DNA from 3 places in the Arthrobacter jiangjiafuii genome. Region 2 is predicted to be linked to each of the others. Evidence: riboswitches for the same ligand, from Rfam matches in the RefSeq annotation. Region 2 holds a riboswitch; each other region holds the start of a gene.
The links. Region 2 has a riboswitch for S-adenosylmethionine ahead of KKR91_RS14555 (hypothetical protein). Riboswitches for the same ligand answer to the same signal wherever they lie in the genome.

Region 1: another riboswitch for S-adenosylmethionine. It lies ahead of KKR91_RS05355 (bifunctional o-acetylhomoserine/o-acetylserine sulfhydrylase); the one in region 2 lies ahead of KKR91_RS14555 (hypothetical protein).
Region 3: another riboswitch for S-adenosylmethionine. It lies ahead of KKR91_RS10260 (flavin reductase family protein); the one in region 2 lies ahead of KKR91_RS14555 (hypothetical protein).

Annotation. Positions count from the first base shown of each region.
Region 1 is NZ_CP076022.1:1,133,315-1,143,245, forward strand. Features, by position in the region: gene KKR91_RS05350 (VOC family protein) at 147-797, opposite strand; SAM riboswitch class IV at 980-1,096, shown strand; gene KKR91_RS05355 (bifunctional o-acetylhomoserine/o-acetylserine sulfhydrylase) at 1,164-2,480, shown strand; gene metX (homoserine O-acetyltransferase MetX) at 2,495-3,631, shown strand; gene KKR91_RS05365 (SRPBCC family protein) at 3,699-4,190, shown strand; gene KKR91_RS05370 (SGNH/GDSL hydrolase family protein) at 4,234-5,112, opposite strand; gene KKR91_RS05375 (alpha/beta hydrolase) at 5,187-5,843, shown strand; gene KKR91_RS05380 (RNA-binding S4 domain-containing protein) at 5,885-6,115, opposite strand; gene KKR91_RS05385 (DMT family transporter) at 6,188-7,159, shown strand; gene KKR91_RS05390 (glycine--tRNA ligase) at 7,314-8,702, shown strand; gene KKR91_RS05395 (GNAT family N-acetyltransferase) at 8,702-9,610, shown strand; gene KKR91_RS05400 (YibE/F family protein) at 9,883-9,931, shown strand, end outside.
Region 2 is NZ_CP076022.1:3,096,593-3,106,523, reverse strand. Features, by position in the region: gene KKR91_RS14575 (enoyl-CoA hydratase/isomerase family protein) at 1-449, shown strand, start outside; gene KKR91_RS14570 (3-hydroxyacyl-CoA dehydrogenase family protein) at 446-1,294, shown strand; gene KKR91_RS14565 (MerR family transcriptional regulator) at 1,329-2,132, opposite strand; gene KKR91_RS14560 (tyrosine-protein phosphatase) at 2,214-2,972, shown strand; gene KKR91_RS14555 (hypothetical protein) at 2,929-3,312, opposite strand; SAM riboswitch class IV at 3,328-3,464, opposite strand; gene KKR91_RS14550 (LLM class flavin-dependent oxidoreductase) at 3,546-4,565, opposite strand; gene KKR91_RS14545 (RBBP9/YdeN family alpha/beta hydrolase) at 4,620-5,171, shown strand; gene KKR91_RS14540 (ATP-dependent DNA ligase) at 5,193-6,272, shown strand; gene KKR91_RS14535 (SGNH/GDSL hydrolase family protein) at 6,346-7,590, opposite strand; gene paaZ (phenylacetic acid degradation bifunctional protein PaaZ) at 7,861-9,931, shown strand, end outside.
Region 3 is NZ_CP076022.1:2,177,898-2,187,828, reverse strand. Features, by position in the region: gene KKR91_RS10290 (sensor histidine kinase) at 1-845, opposite strand, end outside; gene KKR91_RS10285 (hypothetical protein) at 980-1,591, shown strand; gene KKR91_RS10280 (adenosine deaminase) at 1,627-2,646, shown strand; gene KKR91_RS10275 (APC family permease) at 2,643-3,911, opposite strand; gene aspS (aspartate--tRNA ligase) at 4,091-5,881, shown strand; gene KKR91_RS10265 (hypothetical protein) at 6,010-6,651, opposite strand; gene KKR91_RS10260 (flavin reductase family protein) at 6,883-7,389, opposite strand; SAM riboswitch class IV at 7,444-7,564, opposite strand; gene KKR91_RS10255 (PhzF family phenazine biosynthesis protein) at 7,670-8,506, shown strand; gene KKR91_RS10250 (nitronate monooxygenase) at 8,512-9,621, shown strand; gene KKR91_RS10245 (acVLRF1 family peptidyl-tRNA hydrolase) at 9,640-9,931, opposite strand, start outside.

The DNA.
Region 1 (9,931 bases), 1.6 Mb from region 2:
GGTGTGGAAAACCCTCCGGTTTGGGAAATTCCTGCCACTGCGCAGCGGAGGGATCCGGGCAAAGCGGAGGGATCCGGACAAACCGGAGCGGACCCCGGACGCACCGGAGGGATCCGGACAAACGGGAGGGGACCCCGGCGGCAGAGCTAGATTTCGACGGACCCGTTGGCCGTATCGAAGGTGACGGACATGATGCCCGGGGTTCCCTTGGGGGAAATCCAGGTGACGCCCACGTTTTCCAGCGGCTCCTCGATGGGGGTGCCAAGCCACTGCGCGACGCGGTCCGCTGAACCTGCAATGGTCAGCGAGGCCAGCTTCACCGCACCGGGCATGCCGGGCAGGGCAGCGGACGGGTGGAGCGCTTCAGTGCCGTCGTCCCAGCGCAGCATGTAGGGCACCTGGGGATCGGCGATTAGGCCGTTGATCCCGATCTGCTGCCAGGTGAGCTCCTGGCCGTCGGGGAATTTCCGGTTGCCGGGAACGGCCGCCCGGCCCAGCCGCTCTTCAAACGGTGCGAGGTTGTCCACCGCTACGCACCAGCCCATCCAGCCGCCTCCGCATTCGGAGCGCTGGCGCACGGCCTGGCCGAAGGGCGCCTTGTCCGACGCCGGGTGGTTCAGCGCCTCGACGACCTCAATGTACTGGTGGTTGGCCAGGGGGAGAATCATGTTGCGGGTTCCGAAACGCGGGTGCACACCGCCCTTGACGAAGTCAGCTCCCAGAGCAGAGGCGATCCTCTCGGTCGTGGCCAAAAGACCGTCGGATTCGCAGGCATAAGATACATGGTCCAAACGCATGCGGCCCATAATGGCACGTTGTGACGCACCTCTCGACCAAGGCTTGCCTAAGTAGGAAAAAGGATCCCTGAACACCGCGAACTTTGATGTTTGCCCGGCCGCCGAGCCGCCGCGCACTACCCGGAAACGAACCGTCACAGAGGTTGCGGGCGCAGGGGTTATCCGTTTTCATAGGGGGAATAGGTCATGAGTGCCAGCAGATAGCCCCGGCTTGCTGGCCGGCAACCCTCCAACCGCGGTGGGGTGCCCCGGGTGAAGACCTGGCTGCACGTCAATCCGGCGTGCGGCAAGCGCGGGTCACACGTGGCTGCCGGCTCTTTTCCGGCGAGAAGTCTCGGTGCGGCCCCTGGTTAAAGGGAGCACAACATGTCAGGAAACTGGTCATTCGAAACCCGGCAGATCCACGTAGGACAGGAGCCAGACGCCGTCACCGGCGCCCGGGCGCTGCCGATCTACCAGAGCACCTCCTTCGTCTTTCCCAGCGCCGAAGCAGCAGCCAACCGGTTTGCGCTGGCCGAGCTGGAGCCGATTTACACCCGGATCGGCAACCCCACCCAGGAAGCGGTGGAAAAGCGGATCGCCTCGCTGGAGGGCGGGATCGGCGCATTGCTGCTGGCCTCCGGGCAGGCCGCGGAAACCCTGTCGATCCTGAACCTGGCCCAGTCCGGTGACCACATTGTGGCCAGCCCCAGCCTTTACGGGGGCACCTACAACCTGTTCAAGCACACCTTGAAGCGGTTCGGCATTGACGTCACTTTCGTCGCAGACCCGGACAACCTGGACCAGTGGCGCGAGGCAGTGCAGCCCAACACCAAGGCGTTCTTCGGCGAGGTGGTTTCCAACCCGCGCCAGGACGTCCTGGACATCGAGGGCATCAGCTCCATCGCCCACGACGCCGGCGTGCCGCTGATCGTGGACAACACGCTCTCCACGCCGTACCTGATCCGGCCGATCGAATGGGGCGCGGACATCGTGGTGCATTCGGCCACGAAGTACCTGGGCGGACACGGCACCTCCATTGCCGGCGTGATCGTGGACTCGGGCAACTTTGACTTCGGCGCCGATCCGGAGAAGTTCCCCGGCTTCAACACCCCGGATGAGAGCTACAACGGGCTGGTCTATGCCCGCGACCTCGGCGCCAACGGGCTGCTGGGCGCCAACCTGGCCTTTGTCCTCAAGGCGCGGGTCCAGTTGCTGCGCGACCTTGGGCCGGCGGTGTCGCCGTTCAACGCGTTCCTTATCGCACAGGGGCTGGAAACGCTGAGCCTGCGGATGGAGCGGCACGTGGCCAACGCCGCCGTCGTCGCGAACTGGCTGGAAAACCACGACGACGTCCTGTCGGTCGCCTATGCGGGCCTGGAATCGAGTCCGTGGTTCGAGCGCGGCCGCAAGTACGGGCCGCGCGGTACCGGAGCCATTGTCTCCTTCGACATCGCCGGCGGTATCGAGGCCGGCAAGCGCTTCGTGGACGCCTTGGAACTGCACTCCCACGTGGCCAACGTTGGTGACGTGCGCTCCCTGGTGATCCATCCGGCGTCGACCACGCACAGCCAGCTCGGCGCGGAGGCACAGGCGTCGGCCGGAGTGAGTCCGGGCCTGGTGCGTCTCTCGGTGGGCCTGGAACATGTCGATGACATCATTGCGGACCTCGACGCCGGTTTCCGGGCAGCCAAGGGAGCGTAGCGGTTCGCGTGACACTGCCTTCGAACACCACTGTGACACCGGCGCCGCCGCGGCACCCCGCACCTCTTCGGGACGGGGTGCTGCGGTACGCCGGGATCGGCAGCTTCGACCTGGAAACCGGCGGGCACCTGCCGCAGGTGACCCTCGCCTATGAGACCTGGGGGAGCCTGAATGCGGACCACTCCAACGCCGTCCTGGTGGCCCACGCCCTGACCGGAAGCACCCATGTGGCGCGGGGCAGCAGCGGGGAAGACGGCTGGTGGGACGCCCTGGTGGGTCCGGGAAAAGCCGTGGACACCGACCGCTTTTTCGTGGTTGCCATCAATATGCTCGGCGGTTGCTACGGCTCCACCGGCCCGTCCTCCACCGATCCGCAGGGCCTGCCCTGGGGCTCCCGCTTTCCGTTTGTTACCGTCCGGGACTCGGTCCGTGCCGAGGCCCGGCTGGCGGACCTGCTGGGTATCGCCTCCTGGCACACGGTGCTGGGCGGTTCGCTGGGCGGGGCCCGGGCGCTGGAATGGGCGGTTACCGAGCCGGACCGGGTGCGGCACTGCGCGGTCATCGCCTGTACGGCTGCCAGCACTGCCGAACAAATTGCGTTTGGCCAGGCGCAGCTGGCGGCCATCCGGCTGGACCCGGATTTCAACGGCGGCGACTACTACAACGGCGCGACGCCGGCGGCCGGGCTGGGTCTGGCCCGCCGGATCGCGCACATCACCTACCGGTCCGAAGCGGAACTGGAATACCGGTTCGGCCGCAGCCCGCAGGAGCCCGAGAATCCGCTGGGATCGGCTGTTCCGGCGGCGCGCGGGCGCTACGCCGTGGAGAGCTACCTGGATCACCAGGCCCGCAAACTCACGGCCCGGTTCGATGCGAACAGCTACCTGGTGCTGACCGAGGCGCTGATGAGCCACGACGTAACCCGTGGTCGGGGCACCCTGCAGCAGGCCCTGGCCGGAACCACCGCGGAGTTCCTCATCGCAGCGGTGGATTCGGACCGGCTGTATTTCCCGCAGCAGTCCCATGACCTGGCCGCTGCCCTGCCCCGGGAGACGGCGGTGCACATGATCAGCGCTCCGATCGGGCACGACGGGTTCCTCACCGACGCCGAGAAGATCGGTGCGCCGCTGCGGGAGCGGTTCTTCGCCTGAGCCGCGCCCGCATCCATCCGCCGCCGCTGCTCTTGCCATCCCGGACCGGGCATGGCAGAACAAGAGCATGCCTGATCAAATTCGCGTCACGGCGCAGGCCAGATGCTCGCCGGCCCAGCTCTGGCACACACTGGTGGACAACCGGGCGGCGTGGTGGCCGGAGCTGGATTTCACGGCCAGCCCGGGTGCCCCGCTGACGGAACGGGCGGCCGACGGCGGTGCGCAGCAGGCCACGGGAACGGTCCTGGCGGTGGCGCGGGGACGGCTGCTGTCCTTCCGCTGGACCAAGCCGGGCTGGAGCGGCCACACGGTGGTGAGCTTCCAGCTGGACGCCGCGCCCGGGCCCGATGATGACGATGCCCTGGACCGCGCGGAGGCTCCGGGCAGCAGCGCCGGCTGGCAGGGGAGCACCGGGATGGATTATACCGACGTCGTCGTTACCGAAAGCGGCTTGGGTACCATCGCCGCGGGCGGGGACGTGGTGGCCGCCCACACGGGGGACTGGGCGGACCATCTGGCGGACCTCATCAAACTCGCTGAGGATGCCTCCGGGACGTGACCGGATCCGGGCACCCCGGCGCTTGCGGCCCCCACCGGACCTGTCAGTCGCCCGACCCCGGCGGCATGCCCTGGCCGCCAAAGAGCGGCCCGGCCACGGGGCGCTTCGCGGCAATTCCGTCCCCGGAGGAACGGTGGCGCACGCGGCGCACCACCCACGGGACAAAGTAGTCGCGGGCCCAGGTAAGGTCCTCGGTCCGCGCCGTCCGCCAGTTCTTGGCCGGCAGGGGCTTGGGCTCCAGCGGTTCCAGGGTGTGCTCGACGCCGAGGGTCTCCAGCACCATCGCTGCAATGGTGTGATGGCCCAGAGGCGAGAAGTGCAGCCTGTCCGGCGCCCACATCTCCCTGTTGCTGAGCTCACGCAGGGCCCACATGTCCGCCATGACGATGTCGTGGCGGGCCGCAATGGTCCGCAGGTTCTCGTTGTAAATGGCCACCCGGCCACGGACGCTGCCCAGCACCGGTGTGGTGCCAAGGTCCGGGCCGGTGAAGAGCACCACCGTGGCGCCGCTTTCAGCGAGGCGGGCGACGGCGCCATCCATCTTTTCGGCCAGCCTGTCAGGGTCTCCGCCGGGGCGGATGACATCGTTGCCGCCAGCGCAGATCGTCACCAGGTCGGGCCTAAGCTCGATGGCCGGCTCCAGTTGCTCCTCGAGGATCTGGTTCAGCAGGCGGCCGCGGATGGCAAGGTTGGCGTACGCGAAGTCGTCCCGGTCCCGGGCCAGTTCCTCCGCCACCCGGTCAGCCCAGCCGCGGTGCCCGCCGGGGCTTTCCGGACTCGGGTCGCCGATCCCTTCCGTAAAGGAATCACCAAGGGCAACGTACCGGTGCCAGGGGTGTTCCGGAGGGGCCTCCGGAACGGCCTCCGGAGAGGCGTCCGGGAAAAGTGAAGAGTCTGTCGGGGGATTGGAAGGAGAAGTCACCGACCCATCCTGTCAACCGGGAGGCCCCCTACGCGACCGTAGGTTGGGGATCCGGCCGTGCCAGAATAATAGTCATGCCCCAAACAGCTCCCTGGAACCCCACTGTCCTTTGGTCCAAGCCTGAAGCCGAACGTGCCGGAACGCCGCTGCTGGTCCTTTTCCACGGCTATCTCGCGAACGAGGAAGACCTGATGGGTCTGGCGGATTACCTGCCCTCGGAGTTCACCATCGCCTCCATCCGGGCGCCGCAGGCCCTGGGCCCCGGCTATACCTGGTTCCCGCTGATGAACGAGCCGGAGTTCTCCGTCCAGCGCGTCGTGGACGCCGTGGCCGACGTCGCCGAATGGCTGGACGGGGTTAAGGGCGTCCACAGCAGCGTGTCGCTGCTGGGCTTCTCGATGGGCATGGCCGTGGCCAGCACCCTGCTGCGGCACCGACCCGCTGACTTTGCCGCCGTCGTCGGGCTTTCAGGTTTTGTGGTTCCCGCCGAGGGCAACCCGTTCTTCCACGACGAGGAGCTGACGGCCGGCCGCGTGCCGTTCTTCTGGGGACGGGACCAGGCCGATCCGGTGATCGACGCGCCGCGGATCGAATTCACCCACGCGTGGCTCAATGAGCACACCGCGCTGACCAAGATCCTCTACTCGAACATGGGCCACGGAATCAATATGCAGGAGCTGGGCCATGTGAAGGAATTCCTGACCCAGCTGGTGCTCAAGGCCCAGGGCTAACCGAGGGGTCGGCCCGGGACGATTGCCCGGGCCGGCGAGGGTTAGTCCTCTGTGACGATCCGGATGGTTTCGCCGTTGACGGAGACGGTGTCGCCGGGGTGCAGCTGGCGGCCGCGGCGTTCCTCGATCTCGCCGTTGACTTTCACCAGGCCGTCTTCGATCAGCTGCTTGGCCTGGATGCCGTCTTCGGCCAGGCTGGCAAGCTTGAGCAGCTGGCCCAGGCGGATCATTTCGTCGCGGATGGGAAGGTCTTGGGAATCAGTAGAACTCATGTGTCCATTCTGCCCTGTCTTTGCAGGCCAGCGGATTCCAGAGCAGCGCCGCGCCTGTCGTAGGGTTGGTCCGTGCCACATGCTGTGCGGATCAATCCGCTGATAGGTCTTCCCCTCGCCGTCCTCGCCGGAACCGCCATTCCCGCCCAGGCCCGGGTCAACGGTGCCCTCGGGCAACGGCTCGACGACGGACTGGCCGCGGCGCTGGTCAGCTTCACAGTCGGCCTGGTGGTCATGATCCTGATTTCCGCCCTGCTGCCGCGGGGCCGGGCCGGTGCCGCCCAGCTGCTGCCCGCGCTGCGCGAACGCCGTTTCCCCCGCTATTACGTGCTGGCCGGCGCCATCGGCGGATACTTCGTGCTCTCCCAGACCCTGACCATCGGCCTCCTGGGCGTTGCCGTGTTCACGGTGGCCGCCGTCGCCGGCCAGACACTGACCGGGCTGGTGGTGGACCGGCTGGGGATCGGCCCCGCCGGTAAGAAAGCCCTGACGGTGATGCGCGTGGTGGGAGCCGTGCTGACCATCGCGGCGGTCGCCTGGGCGGTCAGCCCCAAGCTCAGCGGGACCTCGGATGTTTCCGAACTGCTGCTGCCCGTGCTGCTGCCGCTGACCGCCGGAATGCTGATGAGTTTCCAACAGGCCATGAACGGCACCACCGGCATGCACTACGGCACGCCGATCACCTCCACCCTGGTCAACTTCATCGCCGGCACCGTGGTGCTGGCACTGGTGTGGGGGGTGAAGCTGGCCGTCTCCGGTTTCGGGCAGCCGCTGCCGGGGGAGTGGTACCTCTACCTGGGTGGGCCGCTGGGCTGCATCTTCATTGGGGTGGGCGCGCTGCTGGTGCGCAGCCTGGGCGTGCTGCTCACCAGCCTGGGCATGATCGCCGGCCAGCTCATCGGGTCCCTGGTGCTGGACATCGTCCTTCCGGCGCCCGGGTCCGTGGTGGTCGCCGCGACCGTTCTCGGCACCGGGCTGACCCTGGTCGCCATTGTGGTGGCCACCCTGCCGTGGAACATGCCGGGGCTCTTGCGCCGCCGATAACCGCCTTTCGCTGCCGGGACCTTAAGCTGGTAGTTGTAGCTTTTGCCCTCCACAGCCCCTGACCGTGCAACCTGCCGGTGCATACTGCGGACGGGACCATGAGCGGACCGCACCCAGCGGCCCTGTAAACACGAAAGAACGGCGGTACCATTCCATGGCTTCGACCAAATCCAAACTGGATCCGATCATCTCCCTCGCCAAGCGCCGGGGGTTCGTCTTCCAGTCGGGTGAGATTTACGGCGGGTCCCGCTCCGCATGGGACTACGGACCCCTCGGCGTCGAGCTCAAGGAAAACATCAAGAAGCAGTGGTGGCAGCACATGGTCCGGGGGCGCGACGACGTCGTCGGCCTGGATTCCGCCGTCATCCTGCCGCGCCAGGTGTGGGAGGCTTCGGGCCACGTTGAGGTCTTCTCCGACCCGCTGGTCGAGTGCCTGAGCTGCCACAAGCGCTACCGTGCAGACCACCTCGAAGAGGCCTACGAGGAAAAGAAGGGCCACGCGCCCGAGAACGGCCTGGCGGACATTGCCTGCGCCAACTGCGGGACCAAGGGCCAGTGGACCGAGCCGCAGGAATTCTCCGGCCTGCTCAGGACCTTCCTCGGCCCGGTCGCCAATGAAGAGGGCATGCACTACCTGCGTCCGGAAACCGCGCAGGGCATCTTCGTGAACTTCAACAACGTGCTGACCACCTCGCGCAAGAAGCCGCCGTTCGGCATCGGCCAGATCGGCAAGAGCTTCCGCAACGAAATCACGCCGGGCAACTTCATTTTCCGCACCCGTGAATTCGAGCAGATGGAAATGGAGTTCTTCGTCGAACCGGGCACGGACGAGGAATGGCACAAGTACTGGATCGAAAACCGCTTCAACTGGTACACCCAGCTGGGCATCAATCCGGATAACCTGCGCCTGTTCGAACACCCGCTGGAAAAGCTCAGCCACTACTCCAAGGGCACCACCGACGTCGAATACCGCTTCGGCTTCGCCGGCTCCGAGTGGGGCGAGCTCGAAGGCATCGCCAACCGCACCGACTTTGACCTGGGCACGCACTCCAAGCACTCCGGCACCGACCTGAGCTACTTCAACCAGGCCACCAACGAGCGCTTCACGCCGTACGTGATTGAGCCCGCCGCCGGCCTGACCCGTTCCTTCATGGCGTTCCTGGTGGACTCCTACACCGAGGACGAGGCACCCAACGCCAAGGGCGGCGTCGACAAGCGCACCGTCCTCAAGCTGGATCCCCGCCTGGCCCCGGTCAAGGCCGCCGTGCTGCCCCTGAGCCGCAACGAGGACCTGTCCCCGAAGGCCAAGGACCTTGCCGCCCAGCTGCGCCGCAGCTGGAACATCGACTTCGACGACGCCGGTGCCATTGGCCGCCGCTACCGCCGACAGGACGAAATCGGCACCCCGTTCTGCATCACCGTGGACTTCGACACCCTTGAAGACCAGGCCGTGACCGTGCGCGAGCGCGACTCCATGGCGCAGGAGCGGGTGAGCCTGGACAAGGTCGAGGGCTACCTCGCCGAACGGCTGATCGGCGCGTAATGGCATTGACGTTCCGCCCCTGGCGTGAAGATGACGACCTGGCCCTGAACCAGCTCTGGGGCGACCCGGAAACGGTGCAGGCCGGGCAGTTCCGTGCCGTGCTCCGCCCGTCCTCGGACGAGCCGTGGAGCCGGTGCATCGTGGCCGAAGACGACGGCATTCCGGTAGCCGCCGGCGTCGTCTACGAAACCTCGCTGCACCCGGACCGGCTCTGGGTCTATGTGGAGGTGGCCCGGGAGAACCGGCGTGCCGGCCTCGGCTCCACCCTCCTGGCGATGCTGCGCCGCGAAGCCGAGCAGGCGCCGTCGGGCGTTACCGCCATGCGCGCCAAGGTGGAGCCCGGCACCGCCGGTGCCGCCTTCGCCGAGGCGGCGGGATTCTCGCGGATCCAGCGGTCCCGCGTGGTCGTGGTCGAGCCCGGACGGATCACCCTGCCGGTCTTCCAGGACGACGCCGGACCCCAGCTGGACGAGGCAGCCACCGGCTCCGTGGAACTGACCCAGGCCGTGGTGGCGTTCTACAACGCCGTGCACGGCTGGGACCGGTCGGAGATGACGCTGGGCCGCGCCCAGCAGATGCTGCTGAACGACGCCACCGGTGCTGCCGGCGCCGTCGTGCTGCGGGATGCACCCAAGGCGCAGGGCGGCAAGATCGCCGCCTTCGCCGTGAGCTACACGCACAACCGCACGGATGAGCCCGCGGATGTTTTCCTCGGTTACGACACCACGCTGGAACAGTCGGAGCAGGAGGCAGCGCTGGAATCGCTGCTGGCCATGCTGACCTACCAGTACCCGGTGCAGCTGGAGGTTGACGAGTCGATGGCTCCCGTGGCGCGGATCGTGCAGGCGCTGCTGGACAAGGGTGCCGCCCGCGAAATCGGTGCGGCCACCGAGGTTGTCAGCACGTAGGCGGGTTTTGCTGCGGCAGCGCGTTAGCGTGCCGGCGCAGTAACACGACGACGGCGGCGGGTGCCGGTTCCTTCGGGATCCGGCACCCGCCGTCGTTGTACCTGCTTTCGTGACCCGCCGCCGTTGTACCGCAGTTCCCGGCCGTTCATTTCCTGCGGCCCGCATCGCGATTCGCCGTCTGCCCGTGCACTTGGGACAATGATGCCGACCGTGTTTCCTGCGTCCGTTTCACCGGGCTGCAGCTCGCTGCCAACCCCGAAGGACCGACCCTCATGGGACACAGCCATTCCCCGCACTCCGATGCGCCGCCGTCGCCGGCTG
Region 2 (9,931 bases):
CCCTGGACGGCTACGCCCTGGGCGGGGGAGCGGAGCTGGCCTTCGCCGCCGACTTCCGCATCGGCACTCCGCGGCTGAAAATCGGCAACCCTGAAACCTCGCTCGGCATCATGGCCGCCGCGGGCGCCACCTGGCGGCTCAAGGAACTGGTGGGCGAGCCGCTGGCCAAGGACATCCTGCTTGCCGGGCGCATCCTCACCGGTGAGGAAGCCCTGGCCGTGCACCTGGTCACCGAAATCGTCGAACCCGAACAGCTGCTGGCCGCCGCTGACGCCCTTGCGGACCTGATCGGCCGCCAGGATCCGCTGGCCGTGCGCCTCACCAAGGCCGTGTTCGCCGCTCCCGCGGCAGCACACCCCGTCATTGACACCCTGGCGCAGGGGATCCTCTTCGAATCCTCCGCCAAGTTCGACCGCATGGACGCCTTCCTCGAGAGGAAAAAGAAATGACAGTTCCTTCCAACGTCGGAGTCCTCGGCGGCGGCCGGATGGGCGCGGGAATCGCCCATGCCTTCTGCACCGCCGGAGCCACCGTGGTGGTGGTGGAGCGCGACGACGACGCCGCTGCCGCCGCCTACGAGCGTGTGGCCGCCAACCTCGCCAAGAGCGTGGAGCGTGGAACCGTCACGGAACCGCTGGAGGTTCTGCTGTCCAGGCTGAGCGTCTCCACCGATTATGCCGATTTCGCCCCGGCCGGACTCGTGGTCGAAGCCGTTCCTGAGGACTTTGCCCTCAAGGCTGCCGCACTGGTTGCTGTGGAGGAGCAGCTGGCCCCGGACGCCTGGCTGGCCTCGAACACTTCCTCGCTTTCGGTCTCGGAACTTGCGGAGAAACTCCAACGGCCGGAGCGTTTCTGCGGCCTGCACTTCTTCAACCCGGTGCCGGCCTCGGATCTGATCGAAGTGGTCCTGGGCAAGCAAACTTCCGAAGAACTCGCCGGGGCTGCCCGGACCTGGACCCAGGACCTGGGCAAGACACCCGTCGTCGTGAACGATGCCCCCGGCTTTGCCAGTTCCCGGCTGGGCGTCGCCATTGCCCTGGAGGCCATGCGGATGGTCGAGGAGGGCGTGGCCTCGGCGGAGGACATCGATGCCGCCATGGTCCTGGGCTACAAGCACCCCACCGGCCCGCTGCGGACCACTGACATCGTGGGCCTGGATGTCCGGCTGGGCATTGCCGAATACCTGGCCGCCACGCTGGGCCCGCGGTTCGAGCCGCCGCGGATCCTGCGTGACAAAGTGGCCCGCGGCGAGCTCGGCCGCAAAACCGGCACGGGCTTCTTCGACTGGAAGTAAACCGGATTCCCTGCCCTACCGCCCGGAGGGGCGCCTAAGCCGGCGCGACGGGCTGCTGCAGCTCGGTGACCCAGTCTGCTTGGTCATCAGAGACAGCGCGGACGTACAGCTCCCGGCAGGGTCCCGAGGGAACCAAGCCGCGGGCAAAGATCTCGGCGTGGACCGCCTGCCAACTCTCGGCGATGTGCTCCATGGTGCCCAGATGGACGCCGCAGACCGCCGTCGGAACGGGCGGAAGGTTGATGGCCTCCACGCCGTCGGGCAGTTGCCCGGAGCACGCATAGCCGGCGACGATCCGCATCCCGTCTTCGCCCATCTCATACTGCGCTACCGGGGTGTCCATCGGTGCGCCGGTGGATTTCAACGCGCGGGCAACGCTGTCGAACAATGGCCCGACGACGCCGGGAACCTCGGGCTGTTCCGAGACTACGGCGCTGAGAGCAACCAGACGGAGAGCGGGGAGCGACTTCTGGACGATTTCGATCTGTGGCATGGCTTTTTCCTTTTCGATGAGGTGGAGCCTTCGTTCCACATCGATGAGCCGTACGGTTGCCGTCCGCTGCTCGTCCTCGACCTCCGCACGCCGGATCCGCAGCATCAGGGCAAGACGCTGTGCATCAACACCGGATTCAAGCATGGCGGCGATGTCCTCGAGCCCGAAGCCGAGGTGGCGGAGGGCAACGATCCGATGCAGCCGTTCGAGCTGGGACGGGTCATAGGAGCGGTAGCCGCTGAACTCATCAACATGGGCGGGAACGAGCAGCCCGGAGGTATCCCAGTGCCGAAGCATGCGATGGGTAACCTGGCCGATCTGCGCGAACGCCCCGATGGATAACATGCTTCAGTTCTCCCGTCTGCCACAGTGTCAGGGTCAAGTATCACCCAGAGATTTTCCGCCACGTCCCGTAGAGTCCGGGAAATGCGCAGCCACAGGGACCACGCTGGAGACATGGATGTGAACACCGACGTGGAGTGGGACGGGGCCGGCAATGCCCGTGATCTTGGCGGGATTCCGCTGGCAGGCGGCGGCACCGTGGCACCGGGCCGGGTGTTCAGGATGGGCCGGTCCGAGTGGCTGACCGAACGCGGCTGGGCGCAGGCCCGTGCCGCCGGCGTGCGGACCGTCGTCGACCTGCGCAACCCGGAGGAGCAGGGCCGGCGGGACACCGATCCGCAGGTGCCGGCTGGCGCCGTCGTCGGCCTCACATTCCTGACCCGCCCCACCCAGGAAGCGACGGACCCGGATTTCACGGCGCTGACCGGGCCGTACATGGATTCGCCCAAGTTCTACCGCGAGAACCTGCGGCGCTGGCCGGAGAAGATTGCCGCCGTCGCCCGCGCTGTGGCGGACGCCGACGACGGCGGCGTGGTGATCCATTGCTCGGCTGGCCGGGACCGCACCGGCCTGATCGCCATGCTGCTGCTGCAACTGGCCGGCGCGGAACCGGACGCTATCGCGGACGACTATGAGCGGGCGGTCCGCGGAATCAGCGCCTTCCACGCAACGCAGGCGAATCCACGGGAGAAGCCGCTGACCGCCGCACAGTTGGAAGACCGGGTGGCCGAGGGCCGGAAGGAACTGCTCCGTGCCCTGGACGGTTTTGACGCGGAACAGTACCTGCGCTCAGCGGGGCTTAGCCCAGCTGAGATCGGGCGTCTTCGGAGTCGTTTGCGCTGATCCGCTTACACGGATGCACCCTTTCCGGCGTCGCCAAGTAGAAAAAAGAGCGTCTGGCTTCACTGGTGAAGCCGCCCGGAACCAGCAGCGAGGAATAGCGCGCGCACCACTGCGCCTGCCCTCCGGATGCGGCCAGGGCCAACGCCAGCGCGGGAATGTCGTGGAACCACATCAGGCGCTGCTCACCGTCCACCACCAGCTGGATCAGGTCCAGTTCAACGTCGGCATAGGCCTGGGCATCCACCCAGTCGTCGAAGCCGGCCAAGCGCTTGCCGTGGATGAGATGCACGTTGTGGCCGGGCGTGTAGCTGATGCAGCGGGCGTCACTGGAAATGCTCACAGTGTGTTCCTTTTCAGGTTGTCCTTGCCTGCGCCGGGCGGCGGCAGGCCGCTTCGTCATCCGAACCACCCGCCGAACAATGGGGTTGGTGTGAGGCCAGTCGGAGCTTTTATGGCCGGATCAGATCCGGCCAACGGCCACCTCTCGTGAAGCTGAGACCACCTTAGCGCACGGCGCCGACACTGGGAACCGCCGTCGTCGGCCTGGCCATGAAGCCGACGACGGCGCCTTCCTCAGCGCCAGCCCGCCGCCGGAGCGACCAGCTTGACGATGTTCTCCAGCAGCTGGGTGTTGTAGTCCACGCCCAGCTGGTTGGGGACCGTGATCAGCACCGTATCGGCGGCCTGCACCGCTGCGTCGGCGGCCAGCTGGTCGGCAATCACATCGGGTTCGCCGATGTAGCTCTTGCCGAAGCGGGCCAGGCCGCCGTCGAGCCGGCCCACCTGGTCCCGGGAATCTGCCTGGGCGCGCAGTCCGAAATACCGGCGGTCGTCGTCGGATACCAGGGGCACCACGCTGCGGCTGACCGAGACCCGCGGCGTACCGGCATGGCCGGCATCCGCCCAGGCGGCGCGGTACAGCTCGATCTGCTCGGCCTGCAGCTGGTCGAACGGAACACCGGTGTCTTCGGTCAGCAGGGTGGAGCTCATCAGGTTCATGCCCTGCTCTCCGGTCCATTTGGCGGTGGCCCGGGTTCCGGAACCCCACCAGATCCGCTCGCTCAGCCCAGGGGATTGCGGTTCGATCGCCAGCGAACCGGAACTGCCGGTCATCACCGGGTCTGCGGCGGCCAGCCCGGCGCCGGCAATCGCGGCACGGAAGACCAGGGTGTGCTTGCGTGCCTCGTCGGCGTCGGTGCTGCCGTCGGACGGAACATAACCGAAGGCCTCATAACCGCGCAGTGCCGGCTCGGGTGAGCCGCGGCTGAGGCCGAGCTGCAGCCGGCCGCCGCTGATCAGGTCCGCCGCCGCGGCTTCCTCCGCCATGTAGAGCGGATTTTCATACCGCATATCAATGACGGCCGTTCCCAGCTCAATCCGGCTGGTCCGTGCGGCCATGGCGGAGAGCAGCGGGAACGGAGCGGCGAACTGCGGGGCGAAGTGGTGGACGCGCAGGTACGCGCCGTCTATCCCCAGCTCCTCCGCCGCCTCGGCCAGGTCAATGGTCTGCAGCAGGGCGTCGCGGGCGGTTCGTACAAAGGAACCCTGCACGTCCCGGTAATGTCCAAAGGACAGGAAACCGATCTTCTTCATGTTCAGGCACAGCGCCTGTTTCCCAGTGGATATTCCCAGAATCGAGGTTCACGCATGCACCTGACCATGGTTCCCGGCATCGGCGGTTCCAACGAAGGCCACTGGCAAAGCCTGTGGCAGGCCGGTGCGCCGGAGATGTCCCGGATTTCGCCGTCGTCGTGGGAGGACCCCGACCTGGAGAACTGGATGGACGCGCTCGACGACGCCGCCGGGTCTCGGAACGGCGACACCATCCTGGTGGCCCACAGCCTGGGCTGCCTGGCTTCCGCGGAGTGGCTGCTGCGCAATCCGGACGGTGCCCGGGGCGTGCTGCTGGTTGCGCCGCCGGACCCGGCCGAGCCCGCCTTCCCAGAGCTGGCAGGCTCGTTCCGGGACCCGAGGCTGGAACCGCTGCCCGTGCCAGGGCTGCTGGTGGCCAGCGAGAACGATCCGTACTGCACGCTGCCGGGAGCCCGGCTGCTGGCAGGTGCCTGGGACGTTCCGCTGATCGACGCCGGGGCGCTGGTCCACATCAATGATGAAAGCGGCGTGGGCGCCTGGTCGCAGGGCCGGAACCTGCTGACTGCGTTCGCGGCTGGGCTGGGCGTCAGCATTCCCCTCGGCTGAAAGTCGGGTAAGAATGGGCGCATGAAGCTTCCGGTAAATCCGCCCGTGGCCCCGATGCTGGCCAAAGCCGTAAGTGCCCTGCCTGAGGGGGATTACTCCTACGAGCCGAAGTGGGACGGTTTCCGGTCCATCATTTTCCGTGACGGGGATGAGCTGGAGATTGGCAGCCGCAACGAAAAGCCGATGACCCGGTACTTTCCGGAACTGGTGGCGGCGCTCAAGGAGAACCTGCCGGAGCGCTGCGTGGTGGACGGCGAGATCATCCTGATCAGTGCCTCCGGCAAGCGCCTGGACTTCGAGGTGCTGCAGCAGCGCATCCATCCCGCCGCCAGCCGCGTGAAACTGCTGGCCGAGCAGACACCTGCTGCCTTCGCCGCCTTCGACCTGCTGGCCCTGGATGACACCAGCTACCTGGACCGGCCCTATGCCGAACGCCGCAGCGCCCTGGAAGCGGCCCTGGCCGGCGCGTCCGCTCCGGTCTACCTCACGACCCGGACCACCGACCCGGCCACGGCGCAGCGCTGGTTCGGTGAATTTGAGGGCGCCGGACTGGACGGTATCGTCGCCAAACCCCTTGGCGGCGTGTACCAGCCGGGCAAGCGGACCATGGCCAAGTTCAAGCACCAGCGCACCGCTGACTGTGTGCTGGCCGGCTACCGGGTACACAAGAGCGGGCCGGACGCGGTGGGGTCGCTGCTGCTGGGCATCTACAACGACGACGGCGACCTCACGAATGTGGGTGTGGCAGGCGCCTTCAGCATGGCCCGGCGGCGGGAACTGTTCTCTGAACTGCAGCCGCTGGTCTCGGACTCCGCCGATCATCCCTGGACCGCGGACAAGCAGGATGCCGGAACCCGCACGCCCCGGAATTCCGAGGGGAGCCGCTGGAGCGGGGACAAGGATCTGTCCTTTGTTCCGCTGCGCCCCGAGCGGGTGGTGGAGGTCAAGTACGACCACATGGAAGGGGAGCGGTTCCGGCACACGGCCCAGTTCGTTCGCTGGCGTCCGGACCGGAGCCCGGACTCCTGCACGTACGGCCAGCTCGAGGAACCAGTGAAATTCGATCTGGGCGAAGTGCTCACCGTGCCTGCGGGATCGTAGCCGCTCCGGCAGGAACGCGCGGCCGGTCCGGGCGCGGGGCGGGTCCTAGCGGGTCCTGGCCCCGGTGAGACGGTCAGCCGCGACCGTGGCCGCGGCAGTCGTCGTCGCCCTCGTTTTGGTTCAGCAGATCCACTGCTTCCGTGATGGCCGCCAGATATCCCTCCCGGTATCCGGCGGCGTTGGGGTGCAGGGCAAAGGGTGCGCCAATGGGAAGGATCCAGGGATCAGCGGACCCGATGCCGTGGCCTGTGAACACCTCGGTGACGTCCACGAAAGTGCCGTCCTCCCCGACCTGCGCGGCGACCACAGCGTTGAGCGCGTCGGTGCCAGCGTTGAACAGGTTCTGGGCTTCGATGCTCAACGCGCCCGGAACGGTCCCATCGAACAGATACGGATAACCGGCCACAACAAGTTCGGCCCCCGGCGCCGCTTCCCGGATGGCGGTAAAGCTGGTTTGGAGCTGAGGCACGACGGCGGTCTCGGCGTAGGCTTGCGCCGCGGCAATGGCCGGGGCACAGGTTTGCGGCAGGACAGCTCCGGCGCAGGCAGCGACGACGGATCCGAACTGGACGTCGTTGCCGCTGATGGTGACGGTGACCAGGTCGGTCTGACGGTTCAGCAGATCGGCTGAGACAGCGGCTGTAATCTGCTCGGGCAGGTCTACCGGGCCGGCCGGGGGAGCAGGTTCGGTGGTGAGGGCCGTGGCGCCGGCGCAGGCCTGGAAGCTATCCAATTCCACACGCGGAAGGGCATCCAGCAGGGTGGGGTACCCCTCGGCGGTGCGGCCGCAGGCGTCCAGCACCGGCCCGCCACCGTAGCCCGACGCATAGGAATCACCCAAGGCCACATAGTCGACATTCCGGTCACGGTCCTTGCCCTGTCCGTCACCGTGCCCGTGCCCGTCACCGTGCCCGTCACCGTGCCCGTGCCCGTCACCGTGCCCGCGACCGTCGCCATGTCCGCGGCTCTCACCATGTCCGCGGCCCTCACCGCCGCGTCCGTACCCTTGGTAATGCCCGGCGTCGCGCCCGGCGTCGCGCGCGGCATCACGGCCGCCCTCGCGCGCGGCATCACGGCCGCCCTCGCGCCCGGCGTCCCATCCAGCGGACTTCCCGCCGCTCCATCCGGAGGCTGCGTGCCTTGTCTCGGCGGCCGTGGCCGGAGCCGCCAGCGCCGCCGTTCCCGGCAGGAGGCCGCTCAGCGCCACGACCATGACGCCGATACCGCCGGCACGGCGGAGCCTGCGGGAAGAGGATGGCGGGGACGGCTGGACGGGTTCAGCGGCCTCGGTCGCGGCCGGAGGTATGGACTTGGACATGATCGCTCCTCTGCGTGACGGATGTGCGCACCAAAGTAGTCCTGCCGCCCGCCCGCAGACAGCTATCGGGCTGTCAGGAGCAGCTCGGGAGCCCGGAGACAGGTAGATTTCCCGTCATCTGCTGTGTGTCGCACCACATCCTCCTGTACGCTGAATTGTATTACCGACCGTCCGGTCAGTTTATCGGCGGGCTCCAGCCCTTCCGCAACTGCCGCAAGACGGGACCGCCCGCCGCGGTCAGGATCAACGTTGTGAAAGGACCCGTCGAAGATGACCTCCACCGCCATTGACGTCCAGATTGTGCCCAGCTATGTCCGCGATTCCTGGTGGACGCCGGAGCGCTCAGAACTCACCGCCGCCCAGCCGGCCGAAGTCCGCGATGCCAGCACCGGAGAGCCGCTGGCCCTCGTCAGCAGTGCCGGGCTGGACCTGGCCGCCGCCGTCGAACACGGCCGAACGGTGGGCCGGGCAGGGCTGCAGCAGCTCACCTTCCACCAGCGCTCCCTGAAGCTCAAGGAACTGGCCACCTATCTCAACGCGCACCGCGACGAGCTCTACGAGATCTCCGCCCGCAGCGGCGCCACCGCCAAGGATTCGCTGGTGGATATCGACGGCGGCATCGGCGTGCTGTTCACGTTCGGATCCAAGGGCCGGCGCGAACTGCCCAATTCCACCGTGTTGGTGGACGGCCCCGCGGAAACCCTGTCCCGCGACGGATCCTTCCTGGGCGAACATATCTTCACCTCCCTGCCTGGTGTGGCCGTGCAGATCAACGCCTTCAACTTCCCGGTCTGGGGCATGCTGGAAAAGCTCGCTCCGGCCTTCATTGCCGGCGTGCCGAGCATCGTCAAGCCGGCCACGCCCACCGGATACCTCACGGCCGCGGCCGTGAAACTGATCGTGGACTCCGGGATCCTGCCCGCCGGGTCGCTGCAGCTGATTTCCGGCTCCGCCCGCGACCTGCTTGATCACCTGGACTACCGCGACTACGTGTCGTTCACCGGTTCCGCCTCCACCGCCAAGCTCCTGAAGGCCCACCCTCAGGTGGCCGAGGGCGGCGTCCGTTTTACCTGCGAAACCGACTCCCTGAACGCCGCGATCCTCGGCCCCGACGCCGTTCCCGGCACCCCGGAATTCGACGCCTTCGTGAAGTCACTGGTCACTGAAATCACCGTCAAAGCGGGCCAGAAGTGCACCAGCATCCGCCGCGCCATCGTGCCCGCCGCCCTGGTGGACGACGTCGTCGCCGCCGCAGCCGCGCGCATAAACGAGCGCGTGGTCCTGGGCGACCCGCGGGCCGAGGGTGTGACCATGGGCGCGCTTGCCTCCACCGAGCAGCTCGACGGCGTGCGGTCCTCGGTGCAGGCCCTGCTCGACGGCGGCGCCGCCCTGGCGTACGGCTCGCTGGATGCTCCTGAGGTCCTCCTCTCGGACGGTACCCGCGGTGTCGCGGCCGACGGCGCGTTCCTGGCCCCGATCCTGCTCACCTGGGAAGATGCCAACGCGGAGGCACTGCACTCGGTGGAGGCTTTTGGCCCGGTGGCTTCGGTGATCGGGTATGACGACACCGCGGACGCCGTGCGGCTGGCCGCCCTCGGCAGCGGCTCGCTGGTGGCCACCGTATGCACCAATGATCCGGACACCGCCCGGGAGCTGACTCTCGGCATCGCCGCGCACCACGGCCGCGTGCTGATCCTGAACCGCGAAGACGCCCGCACCTCCACCGGGCATGGTTCGCCCGTGCCGCACCTCGTCCATGGCGGACCCGGCCGGGCCGGCGGCGGCGAGGAACTCGGCGGCATCCGCTCGGTGCTGCACCACATGCAGCGCACCGCGGTGCAGGGTTCCCCGAACATGCTTACGGCGCTGACCGGAATCTGGCATACCGGCGCGGACCGCAACTTCGACGGCACCCATCCGTTCCGCAAGGATCTCGCGGAGCTGAAGATCGGCGATGCGGTCCGCTCGGAACTGCGGACGGTCACGCTCGAGGACATCACCGCCTTCGCCAACAGCACCGGCGACACCTTCTACGCCCACACCAACCAGGAGGCCGCGGAAGCCAATCCGTTCTTCCCGGGCATTGTGGCGCACGGCTACCTGCTGCTCTCTTGGGCCGCCGGGCTGTTCGTGGAGCCCGCGCCGGGGCCGGTCCTGGCCAACTACGGGCTGGAGAACCTGCGCTTCATCACCCCGGTGGCGGCCGGGGACTCGATCCGGGTAACGCTTACCGCCAAGAAGATCACCCCGCGCGAAACCGACGAATACGGCGAGGTCGCCTGGGATGCGCTCCTGACCAACCAGGACGACGAGATTGTCGCCACCTACGACGTGCTGACGC
Region 3 (9,931 bases), 920 kb from region 2:
GCATCTCCGGTAAGCGATCCGGTGCCGGATTCGAGCAGGTCGATCATGGCCCGCATTTCGTTCAGCGCCAGGACGCTTTCGCTCCGCACCTGGGCCAGCACCCGCCGGTCCAGCTCCGGATTATCCCCGGCCAGCGCCGCGGCCGATTGGAGGGCGACGGCGGAAAGGTGGCCGGCAATGGCGTCGTGCAGTTCCCTGGCCATCGCCGCCCGTTCGGAGGCCAGCGCCATCCGCAGGGACAGTTCGGCCATTTCCGCCGCCCGCTCCGCGTTGGACCGTTCAGTGTCGGCGCGTAACCGCTCCTGCTCGGCCACGTCCTTCTGCCGGCGCAGCGTCCCGGCCCACCAGAGCGGGATGATGCAGATGATCACCGCCTGGAGCACACCGAGCAGCACATAGCTCCACGCACCGTAGGCCACGCCCATCCCCGCCGCCAGGAGAACGGCAGTATAGATGCAGGCTTTCTCCACCGCGCGGCTGAGCTTGGGCGAACCGAACAGGATGCCCGAGTAGAAGACTTCAAAACTCAGCAGATAGCTGATGATGCCGCCGCCGGTCAGCAGGCCCGCCACAACCGCCGTCCCGGTCACCGCAATCATGAGCGGCACATTCCGGCGCCGGAACAGCAGCCCGGCGCATCCCAGGGCCAGGATCAGGAGCCGCGCGGGCGGACCAGGCTCGACCAGCGGGGGGAACAGTCCGTTGACATTCGCTCCGGCAAGGGTGAGCACGATTCCGGCCGCGAAGTACCCGGCCGCGGCTGCCGCCCCGGTGGGCCAGATCCCGCGTCCCTCGTACGGGCTCAGGAAATCGGCGCCCCGTGCGGGTGCAGGTGAAAGCGGCATATGCCTAGGGTAGCCACCGGTTTGCCCCTGAGGCGTTTTGGCATGCTCCGGTCCTCCCAAAGGATGAGGCGGAGGCCCGGCAGGTACTTCGAAGTGCCGACGACGGCGGATCCGCCGTCGGCCACGCTGGGAACATGAACATTCTGGTGTATGTGATCGTGGCCTGCGAGATCGGTTTCTGGGTGCTGCTCGCCGGCGGGCTTGCCCTGCGGTATCTGCTGGGGGCCAAGCGGCTGGGCCTGGCGGTCCTGGCCAGCGTCCCGCTGCTGGATGTGGTGCTGCTGCTTGCCGCCGGAGCGGACCTGGCACGCGGGGGAGCGGCGGACACCGTCCACGGCCTCGCGGCCTTCTACCTGGGGTTCAGTGTCGCCTTCGGGCATTCCCTGATCCGGTGGGCCGACGTCCGGTTCGCCCACCGCTTTGCCGGCGGTCCCGCGCCGGTCAAACCCGTCAAGGGAACCGCCGCCTACCGCCGCGGATTGTGGGTGGAATACGCGCGGGTGCTGCTGGCATGCGCCGTGGCGGTCGCCGTGCTGCTGGCCATGATTGTCTTCGTGGCCGCGGACGGCTCGGCAGAACCACTGTGGGGGTGGATCCAGAAGGCAGGCCTGGTCGCGGGAATCTGGCTGGTGGCCGGCCCGGTCTGGGGCATGTTTGAGCAGGCACCGCGCCGCCCGGCGGCTGAGTCGCCGTCGGCGGGGCCGTCGATGCCCAGCGCCTGGCCGCCGTCGTCGTCATCCGCCTGATCCCCCGGGCCGACCTGATCACCTAGGCTTAAAACATGCCGATTTCCCCCTCTGCCGCCTTGCTGCCCTGCGCCGAACTCCACCTTCACATCGAAGGGACGCTGGAACCCGAGCTGATCTTCGAGCTCGCGGACCGGAACGGGATCGACCTGCCCTACGCGGACCTTGAGGAGCTGCGCGCCCGGTATCAGTTCACCGACCTGCAGTCTTTCCTTGACCTTTACTACTCCAACATGGAGGTACTGCGGACCGGGGCCGACTTCGCTGCCATGACCCGCGCCTATCTGCGCCGGGCCGCAGCCGCCGGTGTGCGGCATGTGGAGATGATGGTCGATCCGCAGGCGCACCTGCTGCGCGGCGTGCCTCTTGAGGAGTGCATTAACGGTGTGGCCGGCGTGCTGGCCACGAGCCTGGAGGAGTTCGGGATCTCCACCGTGCTGATCGCGGCCTTCCTGCGCGACCGGCCCATCGCCGAAGCCGAAGATGTCCTGCGGCAGCTGCTGGCCATGGATGCGCCCATCGCCGCGATCGGCCTGGACTCCGCCGAGGTCGGCAACCCGCCCGAGGGCTTCGTGGAGCTCTACCGGATGGCCAGCGCCGCCGGGCTGAAATGCGTGGCGCATGCCGGCGAGGAAGGCCCGGCGCACTATGTTGAGCAGGCCCTGGACCTGCTGAAGGCCGACCGGATCGATCACGGTATCCGGGCCCTGGACGATCCGGCGCTGGTTGCGCGCCTGGTCCGGGACCGGGTTCCGCTGACCGTCTGCCCGCTGTCCAACGTCCGGCTGCGGGCAGTGGACACACTGGCGGACCATCCGCTGCCGCAGATGCTCGCCCTGGGCCTGAACGTCTCGGTGAATTCGGATGACCCCGCCTACTTTGACGGCTATGTGGATGACAACTTCGCAGCGCTGCAGCGTACCTTCGGCTTTTCCCCCGACCAGCTGGCGGAACTGGCGGTCAACTCCGTGGAGTCCTCGTTCGCGTCTGGGGAGCGCCGTGCCGAACTGCTGGAATTGATCCGCGCCTGGCGGGCCGCCCAGGGAGTTTCCTAAGCTTCCGCCCGCGGAAACACCAGCCGCACCACGTAGCCGGCCACCAGCACGATCAGCATCAGCAGGATCGGCATTGGCGGCAGGCTCAGGGCCATGATCAGGGCTCCGGCGAGGCCGGCAAGATTCACGGCACGCGGGGTATACCAGCGGCGCTGGTCCAGGGTGTAGCCGCACAGATTGGTGATGGCGGCGTGCAGCAGCAGGGCAAAGCAGGCCAGCGCCAGCAGGGCGTCCAGGCTTGCGGTCAGCACCAGGGTCACGACGACGGCGCCGGCCACTGCGCAGGCAGGCCACGGTACGTGCCGGGTGCGGCCGGTATGGCCGAAGACCCGGGGGAGGTCACCGTCTGCGGCCATGGCCGCAGCTGTGCGTGCGACGCTCTCCAGGAGCACCCACGCCCCGGAAAGGCACGCCGCCCCGGCTGCCACGGCAACCGCTGCGGTGCCGATGCCCAGCCCCACCGCTGCGACCGGTTCGCGCAGCGGAGTCAGTGATCCTGCCAGGGCAGCCGGGCCCTGGAACCAGGCGAGCAGCGACTGGGCCACCAGGATGTACAGCCCCAGCGTGAGAAGGACAGCGGCCGGAAGGGCCCGGGCAAGATTGCGTTCAGGGTCGCGGACTTTGTAGCCGCCGGCAGCGAGGCGGCTGTATCCCGCGAAGGCGAAGAAGGCAAAGCCGGCGCCCTGCAGCAGTCCGGTAGTCGACGTCGGCTCCTGCAGCACCTCCGGCTGCGGCGGACGCAGGCCCGCCTCGTTGATGGCAACCACCACACCGAAGCCAAGGACACCAAGGACAAAGGCCAGCACGAACCGGAGAACCCACGGGCCGCGGAACACCCCGAACAGGATCAGGGCCGTCGCTGCCACGGCTGCCCCGGCGGCAGCGGGCCGGGCGAAGTCCGGCGCCACGTACAGGCCGAATGCCAGGGCCAGGACGGCGGCAGCGGCGAGAAGGGCGCAGACCAGGGTCCAACCGGTGACAAAGCCCATATACGGTCCCAGCAGCACCCTGGCCGCCGAACGCGTGGTTCCCCCCTCGTTCCCGCGGCCGGTGTTGCGCAGGCCGGCTCCGAGCAGGAACGTGGACGCGGCGGAGCAGTAGGCCACCAGGGCGGCCAAGGCCAGGGATGCGGCCACCGCGAAGCCCGCGGCCTCGGCGATCCGCGGCAGGACCACGAAAATCCCGCCGCCAACCATGCACCCGATTCCCACCGTCGTGGCATCGAAGCCACCCAGCGGAGGTTTCCCTGCCAGGCTTCCGGACACGCGTCCCTCCGATCAGTGGGCCGCGGGCCCTTCCAAGGCTGTGCTGCGGCTGCACCGCGGGTGTGCAGCGGGCAACGTTGGCTGGGAAAGGATATGAACACCGGTAAACTCATGAAGAGATCTTGTATTCACAATGAGCGGGAACAGTGTTTTCCGCAAGCAATCTTGAAAGGACTGCTGTGCTGCGCACTCATGCCCTTGGTTCCCTGAGGGCCGAGCATATTGGACAGACCGTCACTCTCGCTGGCTGGGTGGCCCGACGCCGGGACCACGGCGGCGTTGCCTTCCTTGACCTCCGTGACGCCTCCGGAGTGGCGCAGGTGGTGGTCCGTGAAGAGGACGTCTTCCACGGCCTGCGCAACGAATACGTCCTGCAGATCACCGGGACCGTGCAGAAGCGGCCCGAGGGCAACGAGAACCCGTCGCTGGCCACCGGTGAAGTGGAAGTCATTGCCGACAAGGTGGTGGTGCTGAACACTTCCGACCCGCTGCCGTTCCAGATTGACGAGCACGTTGAAGTCGGTGAGGAAGCCCGCCTGAAGCACCGCTACCTCGACCTGCGCCGTCCCGCTCCGGCACGGAACATGCGCCTGCGCTCCGAGGCCAACCGGATTGCCCGCAACCTGCTGCACGACGAGGGCTTCGTCGAAATCGAAACCCCCACGCTGACGCGCTCCACTCCCGAAGGCGCCCGCGACTTCGTGGTTCCGGCCCGCCTGGCTCCGGGTTCCTGGTATGCCCTGCCGCAGTCCCCGCAGCTGTTCAAGCAGCTTCTGCAGGTGGGTGGCTTCGAAAAGTACTACCAGATCGCCCGCTGCTACCGTGATGAAGACTTCCGCGCAGACCGCCAGCCGGAGTTCACGCAGCTGGACATCGAGGCAAGCTTTGTCGAGGAAGACGACATCATTGCGCTCGGCGAGTCAGTGGTGAAGGCACTGTGGAAGCTGATCGACGTCGACATCCCCACGCCGATCCAGCGCATGACCTACGCCGATGCCATGGCCCGTTTCGGTTCCGACAAGCCGGACCTGCGGTTCGGCCTGGAGCTGACCGAGCTGACCGACTTCTTCAAGGACACCACCTTCCGTGTGTTCCAGGCGCCGTACGTCGGCGCCGTGGTGATGCCCGGCGGCGCGTCACAGCCCCGCCGCACCCTGGATGCCTGGCAGGAATGGGCCAAGCAGCGCGGCGCCAAGGGCCTGGCCTACGTGCTGGTCCAGGAAGACGGCACGCTGACCGGTCCCGTGGCCAAGAACCTCACCGACTTCGAGCGCGAGAACCTGGCGGAGACCGTCGGCGCCAAGCCCGGCGACTGCGTCTTCTTCGCAGCCGGCGACAAGAGCACCTCGCGTGCCCTGCTCGGCGCAGCCCGTGTGGAGATCGGCCACCGCACCGGCCTGATCGATCCCAACGACTGGGCCTTCGTCTGGGTTGTTGACGCACCCATGTTCGAACCGGCGTCGGCTGCCGTAGCTGCCGGTGATGTGGCTGTGGGCGGCGGCGCCTGGACGGCCGTGCACCACGCGTTCACCTCTCCCAAGCCCGAGTTCATGGACACCTTCGATACCGACCCCGAGTCGGCGGTGGCCTACGCGTACGACATCGTCTGCAACGGCAATGAAATCGGCGGCGGATCCATCCGTATCCACCAGCGCGATGTGCAGGAACGCGTCTTCAAGGTCATGGGCCTCTCGCAGGAGGATGCGCAGGAGAAGTTCGGCTTCCTGCTCGAGGGATTCAAGTACGGCGCACCGCCCCACGGCGGCATTGCCTTCGGCTGGGACCGCGTGGTGGCCCTGCTGGCCGGCACCGAGTCCATCCGCGACGTCATTGCCTTCCCGAAGTCCGGCGGCGGCTACGACCCGCTGACCGCGGCTCCGGCTCCGATCACTGCGCAGCAGCGCAAGGAAGCCGGTGTGGACTTCAAGCCTGAGGCCAAGAAGCCCGAAGCCAAGAAGGACGACGCCTAGGCCTTTCGGGAACCACGAAACAGGAAAGTGCCCGGCCGCTGAATACAGCGGCCGGGCACTTTTCTTTGTGACGGTCGGCCTGTCTGACGGTCCGTACACTTTTCGGTGAAATGTACGGACGGATTCTTTTAGCCCGCGGCAGGTGCGGCAGGGGGGAGCGGCGGTGCCGTAGTGGGTACCGGCAAATTGTAGACAACAAGCCAGTAATCCCCGTCCGGGCCGTCCACCGTAATGGACGTCGGTATGTCATCCGGTGTGACAATGTGCTCGAAAGACGTCAGGATCGGCCAATTGCAGTTGTTGCTGCCGCCGGCCGTGACCCGGTCTGAATCAGCGTCCAGAACCTCGATATCGTAGTCCCCGGGCTGGTTGCAGGTGAGGAAAACGCTGAAGCTGGTTCCCGGTTCCAACGCGGGCACATCGAAGGTGCTTCTCCCGGTGCCGGACTCCTCCAGCACGAGGCTCGCGTCGAGGGGGCGCCCCTGGGCCTGGGGCTGTTGCTGGAAGTAACTTTCCAGGCTGATGGGATCCTCCGCCCTGAACAATGCCAGCATGGCGGGGTCGTTAGGGGGCGGAGGCGTGGTGCTGCCCGGCGGCAGCTCCACCGTGACGCTGTTCCGGCCGGAGGCGCCGGCGGACGGGGACGGCGTGGCGGACTTCTCCGCCGTGGCTGGGGGCGTGGCCGGTTCGGTGGCAGCCGCCTCGGGATCCTCCTGTGCAGTGCATCCTGCCAGCACCAGGGCCAGTGCCGCTGCGGGAAGCAGAGCCATCCGCGTAAACGAAATATCCGGCACTTTGCCGGGCATTGCCTTATTTGATGGGCCGTGGACATTTCTGTTTCTGGTCATCTTCGCTACTTCCTCCCGAAGTAATCCGAAGAACGATAGTGGGACGGCAGCCGGATGTAAAGGATTGGTAACGGAGGGGGCATGCCGTAAACCCCTGGAAAACAATTCCGGCAGCGCCCAATTGCCTGTGCCCGTCAGGCAATTTCCTGCCGGTCAGGCGAATTCGGGGACACCCAGGCGGCGGAACGCGGAACCGTGAAAGACCAGTGGATCATGGGCGTCGTCGTGGGAGGCATGGCCGTGAACCCTCAGCAGCACCACCTGATGGTCACCGGCAGGAACTTCGTTTTCCACCGAGCACTCGAGCCAGAGCGCGGCGCGGTCAATGAAGAGGGACCCGGAGGCGTCGGTGTGCAGGTTCAGGCCGGCAAACCGGTCACCGGATTTCGACGCGATCTGCTTGCAGATTCCTTCGTGCTCAGAGCCGAGGACCGACACGCCGATGCGCTGGGCCCGCCGCAGCACCGGCCAGGTCCGGGAGGTCTGCTGCACAGCGAACATGACCAGCGGAGGGTCCATGGAAACCCCCACCGTGAACGATGAGGCAACAATTCCCTGCGGCTGGCCGTCAACCACCGCGCACAGGGCGGCAATTCCCGAGGGAAACCGTGAAAAGGCCCGGCGCAATGCAGCGGGTTGCAGGTCGGTACGAAGAGTCATGAGGGGGAAGATCCTTTGCCCTAAAGCGCGGCCGGAAGAAAAAACCCGGCACAAACGCGGTACTTGCCATGCCGGAGGATTTTCGCCGGACGGCCGAATCGTCACCTGGAGCACCCCGCTACAGCGAGAGGGTTGCCGTCCAACCGGCCAGGGCCTGTGGCTGGAACTCTTGATTCAGCTTCCAACGTAGAAGTGCAGGAGGCGGACTTGCAAACCCCTGCCTCACTTCGTAAAACTCGGCTTCATAAAACTCCCGGTGCCGAAGGGATACAGTTTCAGCATGAAACAGCGGTGGTTTAAGCAGGTGGACGTCTTCGGCAACGAACCGTATTTGGGCAATCCCCTCGCGGTGGTGCTTGAAGCGGAGGGCCTGACAGATGCAGAGATGGAATCCTTCGCGAGATGGACCAATCTCTCGGAGACGACGTTCGTCCTGCCTCCGACCACGGACGGAGCCGACTACAGGGTTCGGATTTTCACCCCCGGAGGAGAGATCCCGTTTGCCGGGCATCCCACTCTGGGAACGTGCCACGCGTGGCTGGAGGCCGGGAACAAGCGCCGCTACCCCGACGTCGTCGTCCAGGAATGCGGAATCGGGCTGGTCACGCTGCATGCCAATGCCGGAATCGCCGCCTTCGCCGCTCCGCCGCTGCTGCGCTCGGGACCGCTGGAAGACGAGGTCCTGGACCAGGCGCTGCGCGCCCTGAACCTGGACCGCACCGAAATTCTTGCCTCCAACTGGATCGACAACGGTCCGGGGTGGCTTGGACTCCTGCTGCGCGACGCCGACGCCGTGCTGGCGCTGAAACCCGACCCCACGATCATGGGCAATCTGCGGGTGGGCGTTATCGGCGCCCAGCCGCAGGACGCCGAAACGGACTTCGAGGTCCGTGCCTTCGTGCCCGGCCTGGGCATCACCGAAGATCCCGTAACGGGAAGCCTCAACGCCGGCCTGGCCCAATGGCTGATCGGAGCCTCACTCGCACCCGAACGCTACGTCGTCACGCAGGGCACAGCCGTGCGGCGTTCCGGGCGTGTCCGCGTCTTCACGCGCGACGGGAAGATCTGGATCGGCGGGTCCACCGTGACCTCCATCGACGGCACCGTCACCCTCTAGCCGCCATGTTCAACCTGCACTCGCTGCGGCTTCCGGTGATCGGGGCGCCCATGGCCGGCGGCGCATCCACGCCGCAGCTTGCCGCTGCCGTGAGCAACGCGGGAGGGCTCGGCTTCCTGGCTGCCGGTTATAAGAGCGCTGCCGCGGTGGCTGAGCAAACCGCCCGGACCCGCAGCCTGACCGGCGGACCCTTCGGCGTGAACCTGTTTGTACCGGATGCCGCCAACACCTACGCCGCCACATCCGAAGAACACCAGGCCGGGAAGCTGGCCGCAGCCCTGGCCTACCGGGATGTCCTGGCCGCCGGCGCCGGAGCGGAACCGGGCTTCCCGGACCCGGAGGACGACGACGGCTGGGCGGCCAAACTCGACCTGGTCCTGCGCGAACGCATCCCCGTGGTCTCCTTTACCTTCGGCCTGCCGGAGAAGGCCGTCCTGGCGGCATTGGCCGGCCGCGGAATCTGCACGGTCCTCACGGTCACCGACGCAGACGAGGCCCGGGCGGCAGCCGGCGCCGGAGCGTCGGCCCTCTGCGTTCAGGGGCCCGAGGCCGGAGGGCATCGCGGAACACTGCAGAGCGCCAAAGCACCCGCCGCCGCCTCCCTCAGTGAGCTCCTGCACAGCGTCAGGGATACCTGCGCGCTGCCGGTCATCGCTGCCGGTGGAATCGGTACGGCAGCTGATGCGGCGGCAGCCCTGGCCGCCGGAGCGGTGGCCGTCCAACTGGGTACGGCACTTCTGCTCAGCACCGAAGCCGGTACCGGTTCAGTACACCGGGCAGCCCTCAAGGACGCCGCCGCCGGCCGACGCGCCGGGGAAACCGCACTGACCCGGGCCTTCTCCGGCCGCCCGGCCCGCGGGCTGCTGAACCGGTTCATGCTGGAGCACCCGGACGCCCCGGATGCCTACCCCTACATCAACCAGATCACCGGACCGCTGCGCGCAGCGGCTGCAGCGCAGGGGGACCAGGAGGGCATCAGCCTGTGGGCCGGAACCGGATATCGCCGGGCAGCGGAAGAGCCGGCAGAAGCCATCGTCCGCCGTCTGGCCGGGGAAGCGCCCGGGGGAGCGCCCGGGGAAAGCGCCGGAAAGACCGCCGCAGGAACCGACGGGTAACTGCCGCCGGAACCCGCCCTACGGCACCGTAATCCGGATCAACACCGAGCACGCGTCCTTCGCCGCCTGGGCCAGGGCCGCCGGTTTTGGATCCTGGACAGCGAGCGGGCGCAGCCTGGACAGGTTGCTCCAACGGGCGAAGGCCAACTGCTGCACAAACAGCCCCGTCAGCGCCCGGTCGCCCCCGAACACCAGGTACTCGGCCGGATGCTCGGCAAACAGCCTGGCCGCAGCCCCGGCAGCAGCTTCCACCAGCGTTTCGGTCTGGTTGGCCCGCCGCTGCGGAGATCCGCCGGCGGACCCGCGGGAC